Regions from separate parts of the Paenibacillus sp. JNUCC 35 genome, predicted to be linked through region 2. Evidence: riboswitches for the same ligand, from Rfam matches in the RefSeq annotation. Region 2 holds a riboswitch; each other region holds the start of a gene.
The links. Region 2 has a riboswitch for cobalamin ahead of AC2TF6_RS23580 (ABC transporter substrate-binding protein). Riboswitches for the same ligand answer to the same signal wherever they lie in the genome.
Positions count from the first base shown of each region.

Region 1: another riboswitch for cobalamin. It lies ahead of cobJ (precorrin-3B C(17)-methyltransferase); the one in region 2 lies ahead of AC2TF6_RS23580 (ABC transporter substrate-binding protein).
Region 3: another riboswitch for cobalamin. It lies ahead of AC2TF6_RS11790 (class I SAM-dependent methyltransferase); the one in region 2 lies ahead of AC2TF6_RS23580 (ABC transporter substrate-binding protein).

Region 1 is NZ_CM177771.1:1,338,025-1,342,142, forward strand. It holds gene AC2TF6_RS06020 (glycoside hydrolase family 13 protein) at 1-1,447, shown strand, start outside; cobalamin riboswitch at 1,554-1,742, shown strand; gene cobJ (precorrin-3B C(17)-methyltransferase) at 2,100-4,019, shown strand; gene AC2TF6_RS06030 (sirohydrochlorin chelatase) at 4,083-4,118, shown strand, end outside.
Region 2 is NZ_CM177771.1:5,215,651-5,219,768, forward strand. It holds gene AC2TF6_RS23570 (ABC transporter ATP-binding protein) at 1-388, opposite strand, end outside; gene AC2TF6_RS23575 (FecCD family ABC transporter permease) at 388-1,425, opposite strand; gene AC2TF6_RS23580 (ABC transporter substrate-binding protein) at 1,426-2,433, opposite strand; cobalamin riboswitch at 2,612-2,816, opposite strand; gene AC2TF6_RS23585 (hypothetical protein) at 2,944-3,519, opposite strand; gene AC2TF6_RS23590 (aspartyl-phosphate phosphatase Spo0E family protein) at 3,574-3,834, opposite strand; gene AC2TF6_RS23595 (aminotransferase class I/II-fold pyridoxal phosphate-dependent enzyme) at 3,904-4,118, opposite strand, start outside.
Region 3 is NZ_CM177771.1:2,537,379-2,541,496, forward strand. It holds gene bshB2 (bacillithiol biosynthesis deacetylase BshB2) at 1-288, shown strand, start outside; gene AC2TF6_RS11780 (spore coat protein) at 373-861, opposite strand; gene AC2TF6_RS11785 (aminoglycoside phosphotransferase family protein) at 1,060-1,965, shown strand; cobalamin riboswitch at 2,140-2,348, shown strand; gene AC2TF6_RS11790 (class I SAM-dependent methyltransferase) at 2,576-3,445, shown strand; gene AC2TF6_RS11795 (permease) at 3,620-4,118, shown strand, end outside.

The DNA of each region.
Region 1 (4,118 bases), 2.4 Mb from region 2:
TGACGAGCTGCTTCTGGAAGCGCGCAAGCGCGGGCTAAAAATCATGATGGATCTTGTGCTGAACCATACCTCCGACCAGCATGCCTGGTTTAAAGAATCGCGTTCTTCCAGGGACAATCCCAAACGCGACTATTATATCTGGAGGAAGGGGAGAGAGGGGCTCTTCCCGAACAACTGGGAGTCCTACTTCAGCGGAAGCGTCTGGGAGCACGACCCGGAGACGGATGAGTATTACATGCATCTGTATTCGAAGCATCAGCCCGACCTCAACTGGGAGAACGACGAAATGGTCGACGAGCTTTTCCGGATGGTGCAATGGTGGCTAGGCAAGGGAGTCGACGGTTTCCGCTTCGATGCCATCGCTCATATCGTAAAAGCGCAGGGGCTGCCGGATGCCGATAATCCCCGGCATTTGCCCGTTGTGCAGGCTTACCAGCTTTTTTCGAATCTGGAAAAGGTACATACGCTGCTGCACAAACTCAATGACCGGGTGCTGTTTAACTACGACATCATGACGGTCGGCGAAACATCCGGACTGGGTCCGGAGCAGGCGCTGGATTACGTGGGGGACGAGCGCCATGAGCTGAACATGGTTTTCCAGTTCGAGCATATGAATCTGGATGCGGCTTCCGCCGGGACGGGCAAATGGGAGTCGAAGCCGTGGACCCTGCTGGAGCTGAAAAAAGTGATGAGCCGCTGGCAGACGGTCCTTCACGGCAAAGGCTGGAACGCCAACTATCTCGGCAATCACGATCAGCCCCGTCCCGTTTCGAGGTTCGGAGATGAAGGCCGGTACCGGGTGGAATCGGCCAAAATGCTGGCTGCGTTTCTCCTGACGCTGGAGGGGACGCCGTATATTTTTCAGGGGGAAGAATTCGGTATGACCAATGTCGCGTTCGATCTGATCGGCGATTACCGCGATGTGGAAACGATCAATTACTACAAGCAGGCCAAGCTGCTTGGCAAGCCCCAGGACGAAGTCATGAAGGCGATCTGGAAAAAAAGCCGGGACAACGCCCGCACCCCCATGCAGTGGGACGATACGGCGAACGCCGGATTTACGACGGGGGAACCGTGGATCAAGGTCAACCCGAATTATACCGGGATCAATGCGGCGGCAGCGGCAGCAGATCCGAAGTCCGTCTACCACTACTACCGCAGCCTAATCGCGCTTCGCAAAAAGCATCCCGTCATCGTTTACGGCGAATACAAGCTTCTGCTTCCGCTGGACACGGAAATTTATGCGTATACGCGGACGCTGAACGGGGAGAAGCTGCTGGTGATTCTGAACTTTTTCGACGGAACGCCGGAGTTTACATGGCCGGAAGAGCTGGGAAAGGGGAAGGACGCGGAGCTTCTCATTTCAAATTACGATCCCGTCTCCGGCGAAGATACCGGCGTCCTCAAACTGCGGGCTTATGAAGCCAGAGTTTATCTGCTCGGTTGAGGGGGAGCGTTTATCGGCATAGACAAGTTCTTTGACCGGATGTTATGATGAACAGAACACAATCGAATATGGTAAAAACAGGTGCGGAGCCCATTCGAACGGATCAGACAGTCCATAAGAACCGGGTTCGGCTTAAAACGGGAAGTTCGGTGAAAGACCGACGCGGACCCGCCACTGTAAGGAGCCCCCTGCAATCGCAGGGAAAATTTTTTTCGGCATCAACGTCACTGGATTTTCCGGGAAGGCGCCGAAGAAAGCTCCGAGCCAGGAGACCTGCCTGTTTAAATAACACTAGATAACCTACGAGGATTTAGGGAGGTGTTGAGAACGGCTGAATCGCTGCCAACGGCGGCTTGCCGGAACGTGGGCGTACAAGATTGCCCGGGGCCGGCGACTGTGCGGGTTGGAAGCATATGCGGGATATTCCCGCTTAATGGCTCGAAAGTTCGAAGCATTTCTATCCGAAGAGGGTGGAAATGCTTTTTTTATTGTCCGGACGAGACGGGAAGGCAAACGGCAGGTCGCCGGAAGGCGCACCGCCGTGCATATAGAAGGCCGCCTGTTCGAAGCGGACAGGAAGGCCGGACTGCTTGATAACGGTTGTTCAGCGTAAGCGCTGGAGCTTTTTTTACAGGGAAGAGGAGGAATGGGAATGGCCGGTAAACTGCTTATCATCGGATTTGGCCCCGGGGACGAAGCCCATATTACAAAACGCGCGCGCGAGGCGATTTCGGAAAGCGAAGTCATTATTGGCTATAACACTTACGTGGATCTGATACGCAGCCTGATCGACGGCAAACAGGTCGTGCGTACGGGCATGACCGAGGAAGTGAGCCGTGCGCAGGAAGCCGTCAGACAGGCGGAGGCCGGACGTAAGGTGGCCGTTATATCCAGCGGAGATGCGGGCGTCTACGGTATGGCGGGTCTCGTGTACGAGGTGCTGATCGAGAAAGGATGGAAGCCGAGCGATGGCGTGGAAGTCGAAATCGTGCCCGGCATCTCGGCGATCAACTCGTGCGCTTCGCTGCTTGGAGCTCCCGTTATGCACGACGCATGCACGATCAGCCTCAGCGATCACCTGACGCCGTGGGATCTCATCCGGCGCAGAGTCGAAGCGGCCGCATCCGCCGATTTCGTCATCGCGCTGTACAACCCGCGGAGCGGCAGAAGAACACGCCAGATCGTGGAGACGCAGCAGATTTTGCTGAAACACCGCTCTCCCGATACTCCGGTGGGTATCGTCAAAAGCGCCTACCGCGACAGGGAGCACGTCGTGCTGACGACGCTTGCGGAGATGCTGGAGCATGACATCGGCATGCTTACTACCGTGATCATCGGCAACTCCGCGACCCGCAACTACGAGGGACTCATGATTACGCCAAGGGGCTATCAGCGCAAGTATACGCTGGACAGCGATATTCAGCCCCTGCGCCCTCATGAGCGTCTCCGGCGGGAAGCCGAGCCGTGGGCTCTGGAGCAGGAAGCGGAAACCGGCGCGGAAACGGAAGCGGCCCTGACGGGACAGCCCGGTACCGCTTTCCGGTCCGCGGAGCAGCGGGAAGCCGGCAGCGCCGGTCTGCCGTCCTTCTTCGACGAGGACGAGTACGGGGATGACGGCTACGGCGAATACAGCCCCGAAGCCGAAGGGACCGGTACTGCCGACGACTACGACCGCGAAGATTCGCCGGTCCGCATACAAGCGGCCGGGACACGGTCCGCGTACGATACGCCCGCGTCTTCGGGGGCCGGGGAGTACGGGGACTCGGCGGTTGCGGTCGCCGTACGTCCGTCTGCCGCACCTGCGGCTTCCTTCGAAGCTTCGGCTCCTACCGCGTATGAGCTTGCGGAAGAGGCGCTCCGTCTCGTGACGGGCGAGCCCGTCGGAACGGCTCCCTCCGCTTCCCCAAGCGGATTTTTCCGCCAGCAGGCTATTCTCGAGTTCGCCGTCAGCCCCGGACTTGCGAACAAAAACCTGACTGCCAAACAGCTGATGGTCCTCGCGGCCGCTGTCGGCGATACAGGAACGATGGAATATACGCCTCATCATCAGCTGCTCGTCAAGCTGCGGACCGACGATCCCGATTCCGTAACGAAACGGCTTCGCGGAGAAGGGCTTCTGCTGGCTCCGGTCGGCGATGTGGTCCAGGTCAAAGCCTGCGACTTCTGCAATATGGACAAGGGCGACGCCGTGCCGTATGCGGAGGAGCTTCACGATCTTCTGGGCGGAGCGGCCGTGCCCAAAGAGATGAAAATCGGTTTCAACGGCTGCGGCATGGCCTGCTACGGCGCGGTGAAGGAAGATATCGGCATCGTGTACCGCCGGGAGAAGTTTGATCTGTTCCTCGGGGGGAAAACGGTCGGCCGCAATGCCCACGCGGCGCAGCCCGTTGCGGAAGGCATCGAGCCGGACAAACTGGTCGAGACCATAGAGCGGATCGTCGCCCGGTACCGGAACGAAGGGCACCCGAACGAACGGTTCCATAAGTTTTTTGCCCGCGTAAAAGAGCTGGAAGGCTACCGTCACCGGGAAGTCCCCGCTTTTCAAATCGAAAACGCTTTGTGCGGAGATTAACGAACCCGTAAACATGAGGAGTTCTTTTCAATACAGGGATACAAAAAAAAGGAGGCAGAACCGATGGATGCGGTACTGTTTGTAGGTCACGGAAGCCGT
Region 2 (4,118 bases):
GATCGAGCCGCCGCATAATCCGGTCGATAAGCGCAGCGGCGTCCTCCCGATCTTCCCCGAGCCAGTTCTGGAAAGGGAACCGGCCCATTTCGACCACCTCACGGACGGTGAAACCGAGCGGAGGCAGCGCATCCTGCTGAAGCACGGCAAGCCAGCGTGCCAGCTCCTTGCGGGCGTAGTCCGCGACTTCCCTCCCCTGGAGAAGAATACGGCCTTTCGTAAGGGGGTCTACGCCGGAGATAAGCCTCAGCAGAGTCGATTTGCCGCTCCCGTTGGGCCCGATGATGCCGAAAAATTCGCCGGGCTTCACCTCGAAACGGATATCTTTGAGCACGCGGGTTCCGCCGAAACTTTTTCCAGCACCCTGCACTTCGATGATCGGTTCCATCAGCTTCTCCCCCATTTCTTCTGTTTGCGCAGCAGATAAGCGAAGAACGGCGCACCCAGAAACGCGGTGATTACGCCGAGCGGAATCTCTGTCGGGCTTAGAAGCGTCCGGGCCAGCGTGTCGGCCCAAAGGACGTAGATGGCTCCGCCAACGGCGGAAAGCGGCACGATCAGCCGGTAATCCGGTCCCGCGATCAGACGGATCAGATGAGGCACGATCAGCCCGACAAACCCGATGACGCCGGATACGGAAACGGCGGCAGCCGTCACCAGTGTAGCGGTGATCAGCACGATCAATTTCGTCCGCTCGACATGGATACCCAGATGGGCGGCTTGACGTTCCCCGAGCGCCAGCAGGTTGAGTGTCCGCGCATAGCTGTAAAGCACAACGAAAGTAACGAGGAAATACGGAAGGAGAACGGTTGTGTACGACCAGCCTTTCATAGCGAGGCTGCCCATCAGCCAGAAAATGATTTCATTGACGACCTGCTTGGACATCGACACGAGAAAAGAAACCACGGAGCCGAGAAACGCCTGCATCACGACACCGGAAAGCAGCAGCGTCTCCATACGGATTTTGCCGTCAGTCCGGGCCAGTCGTAGAACGATCCAAAGCGAAACGGCTCCTGTGGCAAACCCGACGACCGGTATCGTCCACGTACCGAAAAACGTCGTCTGCAGACCGAAGTAAATGACGAACGCCGCGCCGACGCTCGTTCCGCTGCTGACCCCAAGCGTATACGGGTCCGCAAGCGGATTGCGCAGGACGCCTTGAAAAGCGGCTCCCGCTACCGAAAGGGAGGCCCCGACAAGGATGGCCAGCATCACGCGCGGCAGCCTTACCTTCATAATAATCTGCTCTGAGGATACGGGCCAGTCCGGCGTGATTCGGTCTCCGATCCAAGGCAGCTTGCTCCCCAGAATCGAAGCGATCTGACTCACCGGCAGATGGGCCGAGCCCAGCGAAAGACTCAGCACAATAGAAAGAAGAAGGAGTAAAACTCCTACTCCTCCCCAAAGTCCCCATTTAGGTTTCATTTATTTCACCAAGTCCGGATAGATGGCTTTAGCCATTTGCAGGAGTCCCTCTGTCAGACGCGGTCCCGGACGGGTCAGCGTATTCTGGTCGAGACCGATCACCTGGTTGTTTTTAACGGCATTGATTTCGTTCCACCCGCTGCGTCCGCGAATGAGTTCTTCAAGATTTTTCTTCGTTTTGTCATCCACCACGTCTTTGGCGAATAAAATAACGTCCGGGTTCTGCTGGATGATTTTCTCCTCGCTGATCTGCTTCCAGCCCGTAATGTCGGAAGCGACATTGACACCGCCCGCCAGCGTGATCAGCTCATCCATAAATTCGCCCTTGCCGACTGTCCAGCCCGGGGAGAATTCGATGTAGACTTTTTTCTTCTTGTCCGCCGCTACGGTTTTTACAGCATCCGTAACTTTCTGACGGTCTTCTTTCATTTTTGCGACGACTTTTTCCGCCTGTTCCTGATGGTCGGTAATCTGGCCGTAGAGCTGAATATTTTTCATGACGTCGTCAAGCGTCTTAGGCTCCACCTTGAACACGTTGATACCCATGGCGCGCAGCTTTTCAACCGATTCTTTTTTCATCGAAACGCCTGTGAAAACAATGTCGGCTCCCGACGCGATAACCGATTCCTGGTTAGGCTGCGTAATTCCGCCCATTTTCGGCTTCGTTTTCGCTTCCGCCGGATAATCGTCAAAATCGGACACGCCGACGATTGTATCGCCCAGACCGATCGCAAAAAGAGCTTCCGTCTCCGCCGGCGAAACCGACACGATTTTACCGGGCGCTTTCTCGAACGTAAATTCCTTGCCTGTCGCATCGGTTACTTTCAAAGGATACTGCGTTTTCTTCGCGCTCGTTTGCGGAGCCGTGCTTGCCGCCGGAGAGGCCGAGCCCGCCGTCCCGTTATCCGTGCTTTGCTTGCCGCAGGCTGCCAGGCCGACGGCCATCGTCAAAACAAGCAGCAGCAGGGCGTATTTAAAACCCCTAGCGGTTCTTCGATCGTTGTTCATGTTCTCTACTCCCTTGCTGATTTAGTTTGACTTGAGGTTGTCCCACGATGTTCGCGCATGTCAACAAAAAATCCCCTCTATCCGGAGATAGAGGGGATAACTTTCGGAATCACGAGGTGAAACGGCCGTCAGTCGGACGTCCTTTCCGGTTTCGCGCGATCCTCTCCTCGAAGGATATTGTGCTGCAAACCGGCAGGCAGGTCTCCTGACTTACGGATGGCTGACCGTCTTGCCTTCCCATCCGCGCGCGGACAGTGACATCGTAAGACGATCTCCGTATTACAGTGGCGGGACCGTGCCGGATTTGCACCGGCTTCCCTTTTCACCCTGGGCTTCGGCTCCGCTGGAGACGCCGCTTCGGGACCTGACGGTAAACGTATGAGGTTGGGCCTTCAAGTTCATCCCCCATTATAGGCCAAGCGGCGCCGGAAAGACAAGGACTTTAGTCACCGCACCGCTTGCAGTTCCTCGCACGGGCCATAAAGTCGTGGCGGCGCCAAGGCCGTCGCGTCAGGATTTGGCGGCGATCTTTTTGAGCACCTCGAACGACTGCTCGGGATTGCGGCTGTTCACCGCCATGAAAGCAACGAGCCCTTTGCCCTCCACGCCGTTATCCTTCATCCACTTGGAATACTGGAGCGGAATGCCGTACAGGTGCGTCTCCTTCTTGGGCGCTTCGGGCGGATTCTTTTTCTTCCCGGCAGGTTCAATCGTCGCCTCGAGTACGCCCTCCGGATAGTCCTCCTGCTTGAAATGCTCTTCCAGCGGTAAAAATGCCCCTTCGGCCGCATAAATCTTAAACTGTTCTTCGGGGATGATCAGAATACCGTGATTGCCGTATCCCATTTCGACGATCATCTTCTCATTGGAAAAAAGCGGGGACGTATTCAAATAGATGGACGGCTTGTCCCCCACAAGCGCTTTCAACGAATTCTCAAGCTTAAAAGCGGCATCGACCGGTATACCGTCACGGGCCATCATAAAGATGGAAACATCCGCTTTGGGCTGGGCCTTCCCGCACCCGGAAACCAAGACGGTGAATAATAGAAGCAGTACAGCAGCCGAAAACCAGCGTTTCTGTGTCATCGTAATCCCTCCGTTGCCTGATAGCCTGTGCAAACGCTGCAAAAAAGCCGGCATTTACCGGCTCTTCTGGACTAGATTCATATATTCGTTAATCTTATGATCAAGAAGCGTACTCATTTCAATTACGGACTCGGAAGTCATAGCCTCACCGGACTGAACCATCTGTTCCAGTCTGTGCCGCATAAACTGAATTTCTTCTTCCAGGTGAAAGAGGGAGGCTAATTTGGCAGGTCGTTTGGATAACCAGCGTTGATCGGAAACGTCATGGCTGTACCAACCCGAGTTGTCGGCCAGACGATATTCTAAATAAGCCATACATATCCCTCCTTTACCCTAAAGATATCAGTTTTTTCCGATTCTGAAAACTATTTTTTGGACAAGTCTTTACAATTTTTTCACAAAAGACCCAATACGGTCCAAAGCCTCGTTCAGCTGTGAAACGGAAGTCGCATAGGAGCAGCGGACGAAGCCTTCGCCGCCGTTGCCGAACACCTGTCCCGGAACGGCCGCCACCTTCGCTTCGGTCAGAAGCCGCTGAGCGAACTCTTCCGAGCTGAGGCCCGTCGAAGCGATGGAAGGGAACGCGTAGAACGCTCCCT
Region 3 (4,118 bases), 2.7 Mb from region 2:
GATCATGACGCAACGGGCGCGGCCGTGATTGATACGGTCCAGCGAATCCCCGTGGAAGAGAGACCGGTCGTTCACTGCATCGCTTTTTCCAAAGGATGCGAAGATGTGCTCGGCAAAGCGGATATCGTGAGCGATGTCAGGCCGTATCTGGGGCAGAAGCTGGGCTCGATCCTTGCACACAGCTCCCAGTTCCAGCTCAACGGAAAGCTGAGCGGCAAATCCGCGAACGACAAAGAGGTGCAGGAACGGTTCGGCCACGAGCGGTTATGGACCTACCGGTTTCAATAAAAGAATGTGCGGGGCGGAAGCCGTTGCCGCATGCCGAAAGACCGCCAAGGAGCAGGCGTATCGTTCCTTGGCGGTTTTTTGCCGTTATTCGAGGGAGAGGGCGGCTTGAGCGTTGGCCGCGTCGTTTTCCAGCAGTTCCTTCAGGTCATAAGCGGGGTACGCACCGTCCGCATACATCCGGTTGAACACTTTGGCGTGAAATTCGACCGCTCTCAACAGATGTTTCACAAAGGTTGCCCGGAGACGGGGAGTCGCGGTTTCCGTGAGGGCGCAGGCGTAGCCGCGTACGGCCGTTTTGGCAAAACCGAGAAGCTGTCCCGCTTCCAGGACGGGCAGCTCCGGATTTTTATTCCTGGAGGAAGCATGCGCTTTGGGATAATACGCCAGCAGCTCGTTCAGATTCTGCTCCAAGGTTTGTATCGCCTCTCTAAAGAGCGTTTGAAGCCCTTCGTCCGTAAGCGTCGGCAATTTTTGTTTAAACGCGATCAATTGTCCGGTTTGAAGGCTCACAAGCTCGTGAAGCTCTAAGGTTTCGTGCCAGGCGAGATGTTTGGGGACTTTTGGCAGGCTCATCTTCTCAGACTCCGTTCGTGGGGTTTCTAACAGCCTATGTGAAGGGGCCGAAATTAGTAAGTTGTCAGCATCTCCAGACGGAAGTTCAAGTTAACAGAAGAGTTAATGGGGAATAGTTAATTGTTAAATATTTAATACCTATCAGGGACACGACAACGATGCTAAGATGTTTTTAACCTTAACTAAGGAGTCCTCGGAGTGCCGAATAACAGCAGCCTTATTTCAAAAGCCGTTTTAATAGCAGAAAAAGCCGGATTAAAGGACATTACTCCTCTCGAGCTTGGTAATGGCGGGAACCTGATCGTTCATTTGGCCCCGTATCCGATTGTGGCCCGAATAGCCACTGTGCTTTCAAAAAATCATGCAGATTACGCCTACAAGGTACTGGTTCGTGAATTAAGAGCCGCACGTCATCTCCAATCAAAGGGAGTGCCGGTACGATTGCCAACTGACCGTACGGACGCAGGACCATACGATATTGGCGGCACATGGATGACGTTTTGGAAGTATGTTCCCCCTACAGAACTGCGGCGCCCTTCGCCAAGCGAAGCAGTTGAACTGGTGAATAGACTTTCACTGGCATTGAAAGATTTTACCGATGAGATTCCTATGCTTGGTGTTTGGGAGCGGACATGTCAATCGGCTTTTAGATTAATGAAGCATCCGGATCAGCGTATACAAAACTTGCTAAGTCTGTTCTTCGCGATGGATAGACAGATGCGTCTCGAAACAAGTTTGCTACTACCGTCTCATGGAGATGCCCATTCAAGAAACTTAATACCGAGTCCCGAAGGCTGGGTCTGGTCGGACTTTGAGGATTTATCCTGGATGCCCGCATACTGGGATTTGGCTTCATATGTAGGCAATCTTGCATTATTCAACGGAATTCAGGAGCCAACCTTTCAGTATATCTGGAGTCAGATGAATATTCAGGCCGATAAGCAAGCTTTTGGATTTGCTGTTACCGCACGCATCCTTATGTCCACTTTAGGTAACTTGGATTTCGCACTTTCAGGCAGCGGAGATTTGGAATTTGCATATAAACAGCTTGGGCTGGCAAAAGATTTTATTAATCAAATCAACCTGATTATGGAAGGGGAATAGCGGAGTCATAAACCGTCGCGGCTCCACTTAATAGTCCGAAGTTTGGTGGGCCCGCCTTACCGGTACATCTGCTTGCCCGTACGCTTCGGTCATTTGCCAAAACGCCTGATTTGGACTACTATTAACCGTGAAGTTGTTTGGCATGCATGCTTTTCTTAAGATAATGGACTATCAAACATTCTTTATTAAACAGGTTCCGGTTCTTTCTCCGGGGAGAGGGAACGGATTAAAAGGGAAGTTCGGTGCAATTCCGATACGGTCCCGCCACTGTAAGGGGAAAAGGGGGAGAGGCCCCGGCCGAAGCGCATCACGTCACTGGTTAATCCGGGAAGGCGCGCATAGGGTTCCCGAGTCAGGAGACCTGCCTGTTTACCGGTAACTTCATTCCTACGCGGATAGGATGGCGTTGATGCGAATGTTCTCCCTAATCGTCCGGGTCCCGACCCGAGCGTATTCATGCGATGAACCCAAACATCCTGCCTCCGGCGGGATGTTTTTATTTGTTTCGGATCGATTGACTCCTCCGGCTTTACACGTAAAATGAAGTCCGCCGCATTTTGATCAAAAGAAGTATGAACAAAGATCTTCAAACCGCATGGGGAGGCAAACGATGTATTACGGAGTCAAACTAAATACGAATTACAAAACCCTCTGGCAGGAGGGGATGAAGGACTGGGACGGAAATCTTCCCGTACGGATGACCGATGACGTCAAGGAAGAAGGGTTCTGGAACGCTTTTATGAAAAAGAAAGAACAAGCCGGGGTGGATTCCTGGGTCGCCAACCTACGCAAGGAGCTGATCGCTTTGATTGATCCCGGCGAGGATGTGCTGGAAATCGGTCCCGGCTGGGGAAACTATACGTTCGAAGCGGCCGAGAAAGCGGGTTCCCTCACCTGTGTCGACAGCTCCGAAAGCGTGCTTGCTTTCCTGAGAGCCGCAGCGGAGCGGAAGGGCTGGAATCATTTAAACTTCGTGCATGCCAAGTGGGAAGAGCTTCCCGAGGTGGAGCGAGCCGACGTGGTATTCGGCGTCAATTGTTACTACCGGATGCAGGAAATCGACCGGGCGCTGCTGCACATCAACAACACGGCGAAGCGTCTCGGAATCGCGGGGATGGTAAGCGGTCCCGAGAGACCGCACTACAAGGACATCCAGGAGCAGCTGGGCTGCCGGATCAAATTTCAACGCAGAGATTACATCCATTTGCAGAATCTGCTATATGAACTGGGAATCGATGCGAACTGTAAAATGGTCAACCTGCACAAAACATATGCCTACGATACGGAGGAAGAGCTGCTGAAGGACAACCTGAGCGCGGTTTTGGACAAGGAGTATGACCGCAGGAAGGCCGTTGATCTCTTGTACTCTTATGTGCGTGAAGAAGACGGCAAGCTGATTTACCCGCACAATTTCAAAGCGGCTCTCCTTTACTGGAAGCCGGAAAAACGGCTGGAACCTGCGGACCTCCCGCGGAAGTGATACGGATCGTGCAGGTTTAAATCCGAGCCGCTGAAGCATTATCCCGGTAACGCGGTTTCGCGTGCCGGGATTTTTTTTGGCTTCACGGACCGGACAAGGGAAGGAGCTTGTCATAGATTCGGGCAGACTCGCATAGAGATGAAGAAGAGGATCAGGGTAAGGGAGAAGTCTTTTTTGTTGAAAAACGTAATGATTACGATTAAAATAAAAATACTGTCTTACACAGGAGGAGAGAACGTGCATTTCAGCGGAGCAAGCAGAGGGATGAGAAAAAGACACCTGATTTATATCGCAGCGGGAAGTTTCCTGGCTATACTGGCCTGGCAAGCCGTGCGGACAGGGAATGCGGTGCTGCCGGACCCTTCGGTCATCCGCCTGTTCAAGACGATGTTTATCGGCATCGTGCTCGAAGCGGTTCCTTTTATTATGCTCGGTGTGCTGCTTTCCTCGTTCATGCAGGTCTACATCCCGGAGACCTGGATCCGCAAAGCGATCCCCCGGAATCCTTTGCTCGGATTCGTGTTCGCCTGTCTGCTGGGCATCCTCTTTCCGATTTGCGAATGCGGCATGATCCCGGTCGTCCGGCGGCTGATCAACAAGGGAATGCCGCTGTACATAGGCGTAGTCGTCATTCTGGCGGGTCCCATCGTCAACCCGGTCGTCTATGCGGCAA